3 regions of the Parageobacillus caldoxylosilyticus genome follow, and region 3 is predicted to be linked to each of the others. Evidence: predicted binding sites of a transcription regulator. Region 3 holds the regulator's gene; each other region holds the start of a gene.

Region 1 (5,342 bases), 560 kb from region 3:
TAGTGATGGATTTGCGGAGCCGCGACTTTTTCGACAGCCTGTTTACGGCGCTAGACGAGCTGGCCGAGCAATCATGGGTGACGCCGCAAATTTTATTTTTAGACGCCAAAGACTCGACGCTGGTGGCGCGCTATAAAGAAACGAGACGGACGCATCCGCTCGCGCCAAACGGCCTGCCGCTGGAAGGGATTCGCTTGGAGCGGGAATTGCTCGAGGAACTGAAGGGGCGCGCGCAAATTATTTATGATACATCTGATTTAAAGCCGCGGGAGCTGCGCGAAAAAATTTTACAGCAATTTTCTTCCCACGCGCAACAAACATTTACGGTCAATGTCATGTCGTTTGGTTTTAAATACGGCATTCCGATTGACGCCGATCTAGTGTTTGACGTGCGCTTTTTGCCGAATCCGCACTATATTGATCATATGCGGCCGAAAACGGGATTGGATGAAGAAGTGGCTTCGTATGTGCTAAAGTGGGGAGAAACGCAAAAATTTCTTGAAAAATTGATCGATTTATTGACCTTTATGCTTCCGCATTACAAACGGGAGGGTAAAAGCCAGCTTGTCATCGCCATCGGCTGCACGGGAGGACAGCACCGTTCGGTGGCGATCGCTGAATATATCGCTCGTCATTTTTCCGCTGATTATAAAACGATTGTGTCCCACCGTGACATGGAGAGGAGAAAGGAAAAGCATAAATGAAAGAGAAAATGCAACCAAAAATGGTCATCATTGGCGGCGGCACAGGGCTCCCTGTATTATTGCGCGGGTTGAAGCATCATGATATTGATATTACGGCGATTGTCACTGTCGCCGATGATGGGGGCAGTTCAGGGAGATTGCGCGATGAATTGCGAATTCCGCCGCCGGGGGATGTGCGCAACGTGTTGGCGGCGCTGTCAGATGTCGAACCGCTTATCGTTGAATTGTTCCAGCATCGTTTTCAAAACGGCAATGGATTGTCAGGTCATTCATTGGGAAATTTAATCTTGGCAGCGCTGACGTCGATTACGGGAGATTTTGTCAAGGCGATCCGTGAGATGAGCAAGGTGTTGAACGTACACGGGCAAGTGTTGCCGGCAGCGAATAAAAGCGTTGTCCTTCATGCGGAAATGGAAGACGGCGCCATTGTTTCTGGGGAGTCAAAAATCCCTTATTCCGGAAAAAAAATTAAAAGAGTGTTTTTGACCCCGGAAGATATTGAACCGCTTCCGGAAACGATTGAAGCGATTCGTCAGGCCGATTTAATCGTTGTTGGCCCGGGGAGTTTATATACGAGCATTTTGCCGAACTTGCTCGTGCCGAAAATTGGCCAGGAAGTTTGCCAGGCGAAGGCAAAAAAAGTGTATATATGCAACATTATGACCCAGGCGGGAGAAACGCTGCATTATACGGTCAGCGATCATGTCAAAGCCCTGCATGACCATATGGGATGTTTCTTTCTTGATGTGGTCGTTGTCAATAACGGCCAAATTCCGGAAGACATTCAACAACGCTATGCACAAGAGCTGGCGGAACCGGTGCAAGATGACAGCGACCGGCTTGCGGAATTAGGGATTCGCGTGATCCGCGATCATATCGTCAGCTATGAGGATCAAGTCATCCGTCATGATACGAAAAAAGTGGCGTCATTGCTTCTTTCGCTGATTACAGCACCTCCTTCTTCCTAATGGCGCGCGTTGAACTAATGGAGGTGACGATACATGTCGTTTGCGTCAGAGACAAAAAAAGAGCTGACCAATTTAGAAGTCAAGCCGTGCTGCTTAAAGGCAGAATTGTCCGCCCTTCTCCGCATGAACGGCTCCTTGTCGTTTTCCAACCGGAAAATGATTGTCGATGTACAAACGGAAAACGCTGCCATTGCGCGGAGAATTTACACTTTGCTAAAGAAAGGGTATAACGTCACGGTAGAACTATTCGTCCGCAAAAAAATGCGCTTGAAAAAAAATAATGTGTACATTGTCCGCGTTATTGATGGCGCGCATGAGCTTTTAAAAGATTTGAAAATATTGAAGGAGGATTTTTCACTAATTCACGCGATTTCGCCGGAATTAGTGAAAAAAAAGTGCTGTAAGCGTTCTTATTTGCGAGGCGCGTTTCTTGCCGGCGGATCGGTCAACAATCCAGAAACGTCCTCGTACCATTTAGAGATTTTTTCCCTTTATGAAGAACATAACAATTCATTATGTGAATTAATGAACAGTCATTTTTTTCTGAATGCGAAAACGTTGGAACGAAAAAAAGGGTTTATTACTTATTTAAAAGAGGCAGAAAAAATTGCCGAGTTTTTAAATATTATCGGCGCCCATCAAGCGCTGCTGCGCTTTGAAGATATTCGCATTGTGCGCGATATGAGAAATTCGGTCAACCGGCTTGTCAACTGCGAAACGGCCAATCTCAATAAAACGATTGGCGCTGCGCTCCGTCAAGTCGAAAACATTCGCTACATTGACGAAACGATCGGATTAAGCTCCCTCCCGGATAAGCTGAGGGAAATTGCCGAATTGCGGATGAAGCATCAAGATGTGACGCTAAAAGAATTAGGCGAATTAGTATCCGGGGGCAAGATCAGCAAATCGGGGATTAACCACCGCTTGCGCAAAATCGATGAAATTGCCGAACGGCTGCGGGCTGGAAAGCCTGTTGATTTTCATAAATCATTATAAATAAAAGGGGAGATGGAGAATGATCGAGAAACAAGTAGAAGTCAAATTAAAAACGGGGTTGCAGGCGCGCCCTGCTGCGTTGTTTGTGCAAGAAGCGAATCGCTTTTCTTCTGATATTTTTGTGGAAAAGGACGGAAAGCGAGTAAACGCCAAAAGCATTATGGGACTAATGAGTCTAGCGATTAGCAGCGGTTCTGTCATTACGTTGATCGCGGACGGACCCGACGAAAAGGCAGCGATTGAAAAGCTGGCCAGCTATGTGCAAAAAGAGAAATAAAAAAGCGGCTGCTTCACACGATAGCGAAGCAGCCTTTTTATTTTACTTTTCATCCGAGCGCGTTAATACGCGGTCAATGATTCCGTATTCTTGCGCTTTTTGCGCCGTCATAAAGTTGTCACGATCGGTATCGCGTTCAATCACTTCAATCGGCTGACCCGTATTTTCAGAGAGAATGCGATTTAACTTATCACGCAAGAAAAGGATGCGTTTAGCGGCAATTTCGATTTCCGTTGCTTGACCTTGAGCGCCGCCAAGCGGTTGATGGATCATGATTTCGCTGTTTGGCAAAGCGAATCGTTTTCCTTTGGCGCCGCCAGCGAGCAAAAATGCTCCCATAGATGCAGCCATGCCGATGCAGATCGTCGAAACGTCCGGCTTAATAAATTGCATCGTATCGTAAATCGCTAAGCCGGCCGTAATCGAACCGCCTGGGCTGTTAATATAAAGCGAAATGTCTTTTTCCGGATCTTCCGCGGCTAAAAATAACAGCTGAGAGACGATCGAGTTCGCTACTTGATCATCAATCGGAGTGCCGAGAAAAATGATGCGGTCCTTTAATAAGCGGGAATAAATGTCATACGCACGTTCTCCGCGGTTGGTTTGTTCGATAACGGTAGGGATTAAATACATGAAGTTTCCTCCTTTGCCATTGACTAATCATATGTATTTTTATCATACCTTAATGGTCAATGAAGGTCAAACGAAACACCTTCGACCTTACATTTATAATTATTCGTGAACGATGTCAAACATCCCTCTTTTCATCATAACCTCTTTTCCATTTTTTAAACACATTTTCCCTCTTGCAATTTAGAGAAGTTTCTACTATAATTGAACATGCAACTGAACATGATGCCCTCGTAGTGTAGTGGATAGCACGAGAGATTCCGGTTCTCTTAGCGTGGGTTCGAATCCTGCCGAGGGCGTATCAATGCAAAACCTGCCGCAATTGCGGCAGGTTTTAGTCTGTTGACCAAATCGCTTTTCAACGGTTTGAAACAACCTTCAAGCTTATAGAGTTGTTTTTTCAGATAGACCTCCATATCGTGCTTACGGCACCAGCAAATGATGAAATACTAATTTTCGGGATAGTTCAACAAACTTTTGGATTGCTTATTATTACTCCAACTTTTTCTAGTTTCATGGTACTTCCTTCTATTTTCCATGCTCATCACTTTATGGAAAAGTAAACAGAAAAAGGGTTAGTCTTGGGAAGCTTATATTTTTTACAAGGAATACTATTTTCTCTTTGTGTAAAACACTCAATTAAGGTAAAAACCCTTTTTGGCTCAAATAGACTTGTTCATCGGGGAATACTTTTTTTAGTCTGTCATACACGATACGATATGCTGAAGGATCATACCATTCTTCCAAACCCAATTTTTCGTACATAGAAAAAATACTAAAGTTCTTTGCACAGTAAATCTGCCGATTTCTTTTTTATGTCTACCCAGGTCCCCCATTCCTCCTTACGGAACATCGAAACAGGCATTTGACGCACATAGCAGTATGAACAACCAAATGCACAACCAGCATACGGATTTAAAGAATAGCTATATCCAGAAAGAAACCCTGTTCCTTTATTTAGCAGTGTCTTCGGGTATTTGTAAAAAAATTCGACTTTCATGTGAAATCCTCCAAAGGTTCTACAGTAACATTAATCCAATGAAGCAATGTGCTTCGTGATACTATTAGGCATGCAGGTATCTCTCTCCTATAAGCGAACTTTCATTTTCTAACTGTAACAGTTGTTTCTTCATTTCCAAACCGCCCCGATATCCTGTCAGTGTTCCATTTTTACCGATCACACGATGGCAAGGTACGATAATTAAAACTGGATTGGCGCCAATAGCGGCTCCAACTGCACGTACCGAAAACGGTTTTTGAATATGATTCGCAATTTCCGAGTAAGACCGCGTGTGCCCGTACGGAATTTTGCGCAATGCGTTCCACACGGATAATTGAAATGGTGTACCGTATAAATCAAGAGGCTGTACAAAGGTCTTGCGCTGCCCCCAGAAATACTCTGTTAATTCGGCTGTATAAGGCTGCAATTTTTCATCATCTTGCATTAAAACGCTATTCGGTAAGTGTTTCTTTACCCAATTGGACAGCTCGTCAAATGGCTTATTCGGAGAACCCACGTAACAAAGCCCATTTGATGTCGCAGCTATATACATTTTCCATTGTTCATACACAAACAAAGTCCAATAAACCGTTAGATTATTTTTTGACACCATTATTTAACGCCTCCATCGTTATTTTATTGCTAATTAATTGGCGATAATCTGCCGGCGTATAACCCGTTTCTTTTTTAAACAAAGTGATAAAGTATGCTGTATTAGGAATGCCAACTGCCAAAGAAATTTCTGTAATGGTTTTATCCGAAGTGGC
Region 2 (5,342 bases), 660 kb from region 3:
CGCTGCTTTGTTCAAATCATATTCATTTTCTGCTTCTTCTAACTCACGCTTTGCTTTTTCCAGCGCCTCGCGCACATCGCGCACACGCCCAATTGCTGCTTTTTCCTGCTGCCATTGCGCTTTCATGCTGTTTGCCTTTTCCCGTAAATCCGCAAGTTCCTTTGTGAGCGCTTCAAGGCGTTCTTTGCTCGCCTCATCCGTTTCTTTTCGCAGCGCCGCTTCTTCGATTTCCAGCTGCATAACGCGGCGCATCACTTCATCCAACTCCGACGGCATCGAGTCCATTTCCGTACGAATCGTCGCGCACGCCTCATCAACTAAGTCAATCGCTTTATCCGGCAAAAAGCGGTCAGAAATGTAGCGGTCTGCCAATGTCGCGGCGGCAACGAGAGCACGGTCATGAATTTTTACGCCATGATGGACCTCAAACCGCTCTTTTAAGCCGCGCAAAATCGAAATCGTATCTTCCACGCTCGGTTCTTCGACAAGCACTTGCTGGAAGCGGCGTTCGAGCGCCGGATCTTTTTCGATATATTGCCGGTATTCATCCAGTGTCGTCGCACCGATGCAGTGCAGCTCCCCGCGCGCCAGCATCGGTTTCAGCATATTGCCGGCATCCATTGCGCCTTCCGCCCTGCCGGCGCCGACAATCGTATGCAATTCATCGATAAATAAAATAATCCGACCTTCACTTTTCTTTATTTCGTTTAACACCGCTTTTAAACGCTCTTCAAATTCGCCGCGGAATTTTGCGCCCGCGACAAGTGAGCTCATATCTAACGCAAAAATCGTTTTGTCCTTTAATCCTTCGGGAACGTCTTTGCGGACAATGCGCTGCGCTAAGCCTTCGACAATTGCCGTTTTTCCGACCCCCGGTTCACCGATTAATACCGGATTGTTTTTGGTTTTCCGCGATAAAATGCGAATAACGCGGCGAATTTCGCTGTCGCGGCCGATCACCGGATCGATTTTTCCCGCTTTCACTTCCGCGACTAAATCGCGTCCATATTTTTTTAACGCTTCGTATGTAGCTTCTGGCGTCGGACTTGTCACGCGCTGATTCCCCCTTATTTCCACCAATACTTTCCATAATGAAGAACGATGAATGCCGTAGCGGCGAAAAAGCTCACCGATATCATCCGTTTCTGATGCCATTGCAAGCAGCAAATGCTCTACGGAAATATATTCATCTTGCATCGTTTTCGCTTCTTTTTCTGCATTCGTCAAGACCTTCTGCAGCCGTGAAGACAAATAAACGTTTTCTGCCCCCGCTCCTAGCACTTCCGGCTTTTTCTTTAACAACACTTGCAGTTCATGAATGAATGCATCTATATTAACACGCAACAGTGTGAATATTCTTTTGGCAAGTCCTTCTTCTTGCTGCAATAAGGCCAGCAGCAAATGTTCGACATCGAGCTGCTGATGGTGATGTTTCACAGCAGTCGACTGGGCCGTCATCAAAGCCTCTTGCACTTTTTCGGTAAATTTTTGAATATCCACACTGACTTCCCTCCTTTTTGACCTTCTTTGACCTTTATGTATATTATAGCGGATGCTTGCTTGTTATTTCAAATAGAAAGCCACTCCTTGACCGGAATGGCTTTATGGAGGGTAAAAATCCATCACGAAAACGTTCTTTTTTATCCCTTTAACGTTTAGCAACTAATAGCGACGCCGATTTTTCTCGGCTTATTGTCGTTACGGTTTGCGCATATACGTCCAATGACGATTATGATTCGATGTTTCCGGAAACGTATCTCCTGCTTTGAGCTTGATTTTTTTCGGATTCTTGACATTATCTCCTGTCTCGCCAATTTCGATGTATACTCCGTTGTTCGGCGCTTTATCTCCTGGTTGAAAATGGCGTTGTTGGCCCATTGTCGTATTCCCCCTTATTCAGAGTACATTTTTATCATTCCCTCCTCCATGTTTGTTCATAACCAAGCAAATAATGGTGGCATAAAAAACACCGGGCATATTCCCGGTGCTACTTCCTTATAACAAAGAAACTAAAATCGCTTTTTGCACGTGGAGGCGATTGCCTGCCTGCTGAAATACGTATGAATTCGGTCCATCAATCACATCCGCAGTCACTTCTTCACCGCGATGGGCCGGCAGGCAATGCAAAAACATATAATCCGGTTTCGCATGTTTCACTAATTTATCATTGACCTGAAACTCCTGGAATGCAGCAAGACGCTGCTCGCTTTCCTGCTCCTGTCCCATGCTCGTCCATACATCCGTATAAATAACGTCGGCATCGGCGACGGCTTCGATTGGGTCGTGTGTCACCGCGATGGCAGCTCCGCTTTGTTTCCCAATTTGCACGGCTGCATTTACATAAGTTTCTTTCGGTTCATAGCCAGACGGACAAGCAATGGTGCAGTCCATGCCGACCTTGGCAGCGGCAATCATCAGCGCATGAGCGACATTGTTTCCGTCGCCGACATAAGCAAGTTTCAACCCTTTTAACTCCTTCTTTACTTCATAAATCGTCAATAAGTCGGCAAGCGCCTGGCACGGATGATCATCGTCTGTCAATCCATTAATCACCGGAATCGTCGCATATTGAGCAAGCTCCTCCACTTTGCTATGCGCAAACGTACGAATCATAATCGCATCCACATATTGTGACAGCACTCGTGCGGTATCGGCAATCGTTTCGCCGCGTCCGAGCTGCAAATCATTGCTGTTTAAATAAAGCGCGCTTCCACCGAGCTGAATCATGCCGACTTCAAACGATACTCTCGTGCGCGTAGATGGCTTTTCAAAAATCATCGCCAACGTTTTTCTGGTAAGCGGAGTATAAGATTGTCCGGCAAGCTGCTTTTCTTTTAACTGCGCAGCAAGCGCCAGTAAATCATGAATGTCTTCTGCCGAAATATCCATCAATGTTAAAAAATCTTTTCCTTTTAGGGAAACGACTGTGTTCATACGATCACCGCTTTCTCCATTTGTTTTTTCTTTTCAAGCCACTCTTGAACCGATGAAACCGGAAACGGATTTATGCCGATCGCCTGCAAAAAGAGCGCAAACGTCTCGTTTTCGGTAAACACCTTGATTTGGCGGGACAACGCAATGGTTCGATATTCAAAACTTGTTTCATCTTTTTGCAAATCAAAAAACGCCAGCGCTTCTTTTCGTTTCACCCATTCGGAAAACGGCATGTCAGAAACAATGATTAATTGTTTTTCTTTTATTTGCTCAAGCAATGGTTCGGCTATTTCTCCATTTACATAAATTTCCCGAGCCTCACGCTTTTTCGCTAAATACGGATAAAAAGCTTTCGCCGCTGCTTCCTCTTTTGTTGCTGCAATGCTGATTCCTTCACCGGTCGATTTCATTTCCGGACCGACAAGCGGGTCGACGCCCGGCAGCTTATATGTCGAAAAGACGGGATATTTTAGAACAAAGTATGGCAAGTTCGCCAAATGCCACTGCTTTTCATCAACGACTTCGTGCAAGCATTTCCCAAGCAATAATTTTGTCGCAATTTGCGCGAGCGGAATTCCCGTTGTCTTGCTGACAATCGGCACGGTTCGGCTTGCGCGCGGATTGACTTCGAGAACATAGACTTGCCCGTTGGCAATGACATATTGGATGTTCATAATTCCTTTAAATTGCAGCTTTTTCGCGATTTTTGCCGCATAAGTAATAATATTGTTTTGCTCTTCTTTTGTCAGCGTTTGAGCCGGCAGCCATGCATAGCTGTCTCCGGAATGCACCCCTGCTTTTTCGACATGTTCAATAATCGTCGGCAGCAAAATATCGTTTCCATCGGTCACGACATCGACTTCCGCTTCTGTTCCGTCTAAATATGCATCAATCAGCAACGGATACGCAATCATGCCTTGCGCTAACAGCGTTGCCAACTGCTGTTCGTCTTTGACAATAAACATTCCTCTGCCGCCAATTACATAGGAAGGACGAAGCAATATTGGGTAGCCGATTTTTTCAGCATTGGCAAGCAGCTCTGTTTCGTTATTGGCCATCATTCCCGGCACGTGCGGAATGTCGAGTTCTTCTAACAGCTGATAAAAACGGTCGCGATCTTCCAACCGGTCAATGATATCGTACGTAACGCCAAGAAGCGGGACATTTGCTTCCTCCAGACCTTTCACTAAATTAATGGCCGTCTGTCCGCCAAATTGAACGATCACTTTATTGATTTGTTCCGCTTCAATGACGTTTAACACGTCTTCCAGCGTCAGCGGTTCAAAATAAAGCCGGTCCGCCACGGCAAAATCGGTACTGACCGTTTCCGGATTGTTGTTCATTAGCACTGTTTCATATCCTTCTTCTTGAAGAGCATAGACGCTATGGACAGAACTGTAGTCAAACTCGATTCCCTGGCCGATACGAATCGGTCCGGCGCCAATAATCAGCACCTTTTCCTTATCGGTTTTTTTCCGTTCGTCCTCGCCGAAATAAGTGGAATAATAATAATCCGTTTCCGAATGAAATTCGGCGGCACACGTATCAACCATTTTATAGGCCGGAAGGATGCCGAGCTGTTTTCGCTTTTCCCTCACGTCTTGCTCCTTCACGCCCCACGCTTCCGCCAAAAATGCATCCGTAAATCCTTTTTCTTTTAAAAAGCGGAACGTCGCTTCGTCAATTTCGTCCAGATTTGTCTCTTTCGCTTTCTTTTCCAATTCGATGAGCTGATAAAACGAATGCAAAAAGAAACGGTCGATTTTCGTCAGCGCATAAACAGTATCGATCGTTTCCCCGCGCCGGAACAGCTCAAGAATAGCAAAGAAACGGCGGTCATCCCTGTTTACAAGCAGCTGCTTCAGTTCGGCTTCTGTTTTTTCGGCAAGCTCCGGCAAATACAGGCCGTTATTTTTGCCTTCTAGTGAATAAACCGCTTTTTGAAACGCACGTTCCATATTGCGGTCGATCGCCATCACTTCTCCCGTTGCCTTCATTTGCGTGCCGAGCTGGCGGTCAGCAAGTGGAAATTTGTCAAACGGCAGGCGCGGAAATTTTACGACGACGTAATCGAGCGCTGGTTCAAAGCTGGCGTACGTCGTTTTCGTCACCGGGTTCAACAATTCCGCCAACGTATAGCCAACGGCCAATTTTGCAGCAATGCGGGCGATCGGATATCCGGTCGCCTTGGAAGCAAGCGCCGAGGAACGGCTGACGCGCGGATTAACTTCAATCAAATAATAGCGCTTGCTGAACGGATCGAGGGCAAATTGAATGTTGCAGCCGCCAATAATGCCAAGTGCAGAAATAATTTTAATCGCCGAGGATCGAAGCATTTGATATTCTTCGTCTGTCAGCGTCTGCGACGGGGCGACGACGATGGAATCGCCCGTATGGATGCCGACAGG
Region 3 (5,342 bases):
ACATCGACGGGGAGGTTTGGCACCTCGATGTCGGCTCATCGCATCCTGGGGCTGTAGTCGGTCCCAAGGGTTGGGCTGTTCGCCCATTAAAGCGGTACGCGAGCTGGGTTCAGAACGTCGTGAGACAGTTCGGTCCCTATCCGTCGCGGGCGCAGGAAATTTGAGAGGAGCTGTCCTTAGTACGAGAGGACCGGGATGGACGCACCGCTGGTGTACCAGTTGTCCCGCCAGGGGCACCGCTGGGTAGCTATGTGCGGAAGGGATAAGCGCTGAAAGCATCTAAGCGTGAAGCCCCCCTCAAGATGAGATTTCCCATCGCGTCAAGCGAGTAAGATCCCTCGAAGATGACGAGGTCGATAGGTCCGAGGTGGAAGCGTGGCGACACGTGGAGCTGACGGATACTAATCGATCGAGGACTTAACCAAGAAAAGCGTAGGCGAGCGGTTCGCCGCGAAGGGCAAATGTTCTTCGCCTGGAGGGATGCTTGCATCCCGAAGGCGAAGGTTATTTGACCCCGAGCGGCGGCGAGCCGGAGCTAGACAGTACGAAAAGCGCAGGACGCCCGGCTTCTTCCAAGCAGACGGTTATCTAGTTTTGAAGGAATGAAAACCTCTTGACAATGAGTATAGTTCCATTATAATAAAACTTGTCCATTACTTGCCTAGTGACTATAGCGGAGAGGAAACACCCGTTCCCATCCCGAACACGGAAGTTAAGCTCTCCAGCGCCGATGGTAGTTGGGGCCAGCGCCCCTGCAAGAGTAGGTCGTCGCTAGGCAGGATGAAGAAGCATGTCTTTCTTATGAAGGGCATGCTTCTTTTTTTGCCTCATTTGTTTATTTTTCTTTCCTTGACCATATGTAAAACCGATATTGGTGTTTCATTTTTGGCAAAAAAGGATATCCTATGACTAGTCATTTTTGTCGGTAACTCTTGCATTTTTTTGTAATACACTATATAGTAGAGGTAAGGTCAAATATAGTCAAAGTCAACTTTGATTGTTAAGGAGGAGGGTAGAGTGCCAAATATTTCTGATATCATTGAGCAATATTTAAAACAGGTATTAAATATGAGCGACGAAGACATTGTCGAGATTAAACGCAGTGAAATTGCTAATAAATTTCAGTGCGTTCCATCACAAATTAATTATGTGATCAATACAAGGTTTACGCTCGAGAGAGGGTATATTGTCGAAAGCAAACGTGGAGGCGGCGGCTATATCCGCATTATGAAAGTGAAAACGAAAAGCGAGGCGCAATTAATCGATCAATTGTTGGAATTAGTCGGACACCGCATCAGCCAATCCAATGCAGAAGATATCATTGAACGCCTTGTCGAGGAAAAAGTCATTTCTGAGCGGGAAGCAAAGATTATGTTAAGCGTGATGGATCGCTCTGTTTTATATATCGATTTGCCGCAGCGGGATGAGCTGCGGGCGCGCATGCTCAAAGCGATGTTAACATCGCTGAAATACAAATAGGGGAGGGGACCGCGTTGATATGTCAAGAGTGTAAACAAAGACCAGCGACGATGCATTTTACGAAAATTATCAACGGCGAAAAAACCGAATTTCATCTTTGTGAACAATGCGCGAAAGAGCATGGCGATATGTTTATGTTTTACGAAAACGATGATTTTTCTTTAAACAATCTATTAGCCGGATTGCTTAATTTCCAAACGCCGATGAAAGAAATGACCACCAATACGTTCTCAGGCCCGGATATTTTACAATGTGAAACATGTAAAATGACCTATCATCAATTCACCCAAATCGGGCGCTTTGGCTGCTCCGACTGTTATCGGACATTTGCGCGATATTTGCCCCCAATATTAAAAAGACTTCATAGCGGAAATACGACCCATTCCGGGAAAATACCGAAACGAAAAGGCGGAGTGCTTCATCTGCGCAAACAAATCTTCGTCCTAAAACAAAAGCTGCAGGAACTTGTAGCGAGAGAGGAATTTGAAAAGGCGGCAGAAGTCCGCGACCAAATTCGTTCTTTGGAATATCAGCTGCGTCAGCGTGGAGAGGGGGAAATGTAGCGGTATGTCATTTGAAAAGTTTTTTAATACGGCCGTTAGTTCTTGGATGAGCCAGGAAGGTCCTGATTCCGATATCGTGTTAAGCAGCCGTATCCGTTTGGCACGAAACATCGTTGACTTCCGTTTCCCAACCGTGTTTAGCAGCGAGGAGGCACAACAAATTGTTTCCCTATTCGAACAGACATTTGCCCATCGCTCTTATCATTCGGTCGGACGTTTTGAATTGTTAAAAATGTCAGAGCTTCAGCCGATTGAAAAAAGGGTATTAGTAGAAAAACATCTAATTAGCCCACATTTGGCAGAAGATTCGCCATTCGGTGCTTGCCTGCTATCGGAAAATGAAGAAGTGAGTATTATGATTAACGAAGAAGACCATATTCGCATTCAATGCTTATTTCCAGGGTTGCAATTAACCGAAGCATTGGAAGCAGCGAATGAGCTGGATGATTGGATTGAAGAGCATGTGAATTATGCCTTCGATGAAAAACTCGGCTATTTAACAAGCTGCCCAACCAACGTTGGGACAGGGATGCGCGCCTCTGTGATGATGCACCTTCCTGCCCTCGTTTTAACACAGCAAATCAACCGCATTATTCCAGCTATTAATCAATTGGGGTTGGTAGTACGCGGAACATACGGAGAAGGAAGTGAGGCTTTAGGTAATATATTTCAAATATCAAACCAAATTACATTAGGAAAATCAGAGGAAGATATTGTCGAAGATTTACAAAGCATCGTTAAGCAATTAATCGCCCAAGAGCGAATGGCAAGGGAGGCATTAGTCAAAACTTTAAACATAAAATTAGAAGACAGAGTATTCCGCTCGTATGGAATATTGGCCAACTGTCGGATGATTGAATCGAAAGAAGCGGCGCAGTGTTTGTCCGACGTGCGTTTAGGAATTGATTTAGGATACATTAAAAATATTTCGCGCAATATTTTAAATGAGCTAATGATTTTGACGCAGCCTGGGTTTTTGCAACAATACGCCGGCGGTGCGCTGAGACCAGAGGAGAGGGATGTTCGTCGAGCGGCATTAATACGGGAACGTCTGAAAATGGAAGAGAGAAAAAATATGGAGGGTGATGAATAATGATGTTTGGCAGATTTACGGAACGGGCGCAAAAAGTATTAGCGCTAGCCCAAGAAGAAGCGATACGCCTGGGCCATAACAATATTGGCACGGAACATATTTTGTTAGGACTGATCCGCGAAGGGGAAGGAATCGCAGCGAAAGCATTAATGGCGTTGGGACTTGGGCCGGAAAAAATTCAAAAAGAAGTGGAGTCGCTGATTGGTCGCGGACAAGAAGTTTCCCATACGATTCACTATACACCGCGGGCGAAAAAGGTTATTGAATTATCCATGGACGAAGCGAGAAAACTTGGCCATTCCTATGTGGGCACCGAACATATTTTGCTTGGTCTTATTCGCGAAGGCGAAGGGGTGGCGGCCCGTGTACTTAACAACTTGGGAGTCAGCTTGAATAAAGCGCGCCAGCAAGTATTGCAGCTGCTCGGAAGCAACGAATCGGTTTCGGGCCATTCAGGAAGCGGTGCTTCCCATGTCAGCACGCCGACATTAGACAGCTTGGCCCGCGATTTAACGGCGATTGCCCGCGAAGGTCGATTGGACCCTGTTATTGGCCGAAGCAAAGAAATTCAGCGCGTAATTGAAGTGTTAAGCCGGCGCACGAAAAATAACCCGGTGTTGATCGGGGAGCCTGGTGTAGGGAAAACGGCAATTGCTGAAGGGCTTGCGCAGCAAATTGTCAACAATGAAGTGCCGGAAACGCTCCGCGATAAGCGGGTGATGACGCTGGATATGGGAACGGTCGTAGCCGGTACGAAATATCGCGGCGAGTTTGAAGATCGTTTGAAAAAAGTGATGGATGAAATTCGTCAGGCGGGGAATATCATTCTGTTCATTGACGAGCTTCATACTTTGATTGGCGCCGGCGGAGCAGAAGGCGCGATCGACGCATCGAACATTTTAAAACCGGCTCTTGCTCGCGGGGAGCTGCAATGTATCGGTGCGACGACATTGGATGAATACCGCAAATATATTGAAAAGGATGCAGCACTAGAACGCCGCTTCCAGCCGATTTATGTTGACGAGCCAACGGTGGAAGAATCGATTCAAATTTTAAAAGGGCTGCGTGACCGTTATGAAGCGCATCACCGTGTTTCTATTTCCGATGAAGCGATCATTCAAGCGGTCAAATTATCCGACCGGTATATTACAGATCGTTTTCTCCCGGATAAAGCGATTGACTTAATTGATGAAGCTTGCTCAAAAGTCCGTCTTCGTTCCTTTACCGCTCCGCCGAAATTAAAAGAACTGGAACAAAAACTGGAGGAAATCCGGAAAGAAAAAGATGCTGCAGTACAAAGCCAAGAATTTGAAAAAGCGGCTTCCTTGCGTGATATGGAGCAACGGCTGCGTGAAGAACTAGAAGAAACAAAACGGGCATGGAAGGAAAAGCAAGGCCAAGAAAATTCGGAAGTAACGGTCGAGGACATTGCCATGGTCGTATCGAGCTGGACAGGAATCCCAGTTTCAAAATTGGCGCAAACAGAAACCGAGCGCTTGCTGAAACTAGAAGAAATTTTACATTCGCGTGTCGTTGGGCAAGACGAGGCCGTCAAAGCCGTAGCAAAAGCAGTGCGCCGCGCCCGTGCTGGATTAAAAGATCCAAAACGTCCAATCGGCTCATTTATTTTCCTTGGACCGACTGGGGTTGGAAAAACGGAGCTGGCCCGAGCGCTTGCTGAAGCGATGTTCGGCGATGAAGACGCTCTTATCCGCATCGATATGTCGGAATACATGGAGAAACACTCGACGTCCCGTTTAATCGGATCGCCTCCTGGTTATGTCGGATATGAAGAAGGCGGCCAGCTGACCGAAAAAGTGCGCCGCAAGCCGTATTCGGTCGTATTGCTGGATGAAATGGAAAAAGCCCATCCGGACGTATTTAACATTTTGCTGCAAGTGCTAGAAGACGGTCGTTTAACCGATTCGAAAGGAAGAACGGTAGATTTCCGTAATACGATTATCATCATGACGTCGAACGTCGGCGCGGACGCGTTGAAACGGAATAAATACGTCGGCTTTAGCGTCCAAGATGAAGATCAGAAGTACAAAGACATGAAAGGAAAAGTCATGGATGAGTTAAAGAAAGCGTTCCGTCCGGAGTTTTTAAACCGAATTGATGAAATTATCGTCTTCCATTCGCTCGAAAAACAACATTTAAAACAAATTGTCAGACTGATGGCAGACACATTAATCAAACGCTTAAAA

The links. The regulator CtsR, encoded in region 3, represses protease genes until heat stress. The targets are predictions, from matches to a motif close to ATGGTCAATAAAGGTCAAACA.
Region 1: the regulator CtsR is predicted to act here: its motif matches at 3,631-3,651, upstream of clpP (ATP-dependent Clp endopeptidase proteolytic subunit ClpP).
Region 2: the regulator CtsR is predicted to act here: its motif matches at 1,515-1,535, upstream of clpB (ATP-dependent chaperone ClpB).

The regions. Positions count from the first base shown of each region.
Region 1 is NZ_CP040553.1:2,173,578-2,178,919, forward strand. Features, by position in the region: gene rapZ (RNase adapter RapZ) at 1-704, shown strand, start outside; gene BV455_RS11000 (gluconeogenesis factor YvcK family protein) at 701-1,672, shown strand; gene whiA (DNA-binding protein WhiA) at 1,706-2,668, shown strand; gene BV455_RS11010 (HPr family phosphocarrier protein) at 2,688-2,945, shown strand; gene clpP (ATP-dependent Clp endopeptidase proteolytic subunit ClpP) at 2,988-3,578, opposite strand; tRNA gene BV455_RS11020 (tRNA-Arg) at 3,803-3,874, shown strand; partial or broken gene BV455_RS20950 (radical SAM protein) at 4,354-4,575, opposite strand; gene BV455_RS11030 (methylated-DNA--[protein]-cysteine S-methyltransferase) at 4,640-5,188, opposite strand; gene BV455_RS11035 (bifunctional transcriptional activator/DNA repair enzyme AdaA) at 5,172-5,342, opposite strand, start outside.
Region 2 is NZ_CP040553.1:956,100-961,441, forward strand. Features, by position in the region: gene clpB (ATP-dependent chaperone ClpB) at 1-1,500, opposite strand, end outside; gene BV455_RS04915 (YjzC family protein) at 1,699-1,878, opposite strand; gene argF (ornithine carbamoyltransferase) at 1,996-2,934, opposite strand; gene BV455_RS04925 (carbamoyl phosphate synthase large subunit) at 2,931-5,342, opposite strand, start outside.
Region 3 is NZ_CP040553.1:1,616,870-1,622,211, reverse strand. Features, by position in the region: rRNA gene BV455_RS08305 (23S ribosomal RNA) at 1-425, shown strand, start outside; rRNA gene rrf (5S ribosomal RNA) at 661-777, shown strand; gene BV455_RS08295 (CtsR family transcriptional regulator) at 1,018-1,479, shown strand; gene BV455_RS08290 (protein-arginine kinase activator protein McsA) at 1,494-2,042, shown strand; gene BV455_RS08285 (protein-arginine kinase McsB) at 2,047-3,135, shown strand; gene clpC (ATP-dependent protease ATP-binding subunit ClpC) at 3,135-5,342, shown strand, end outside.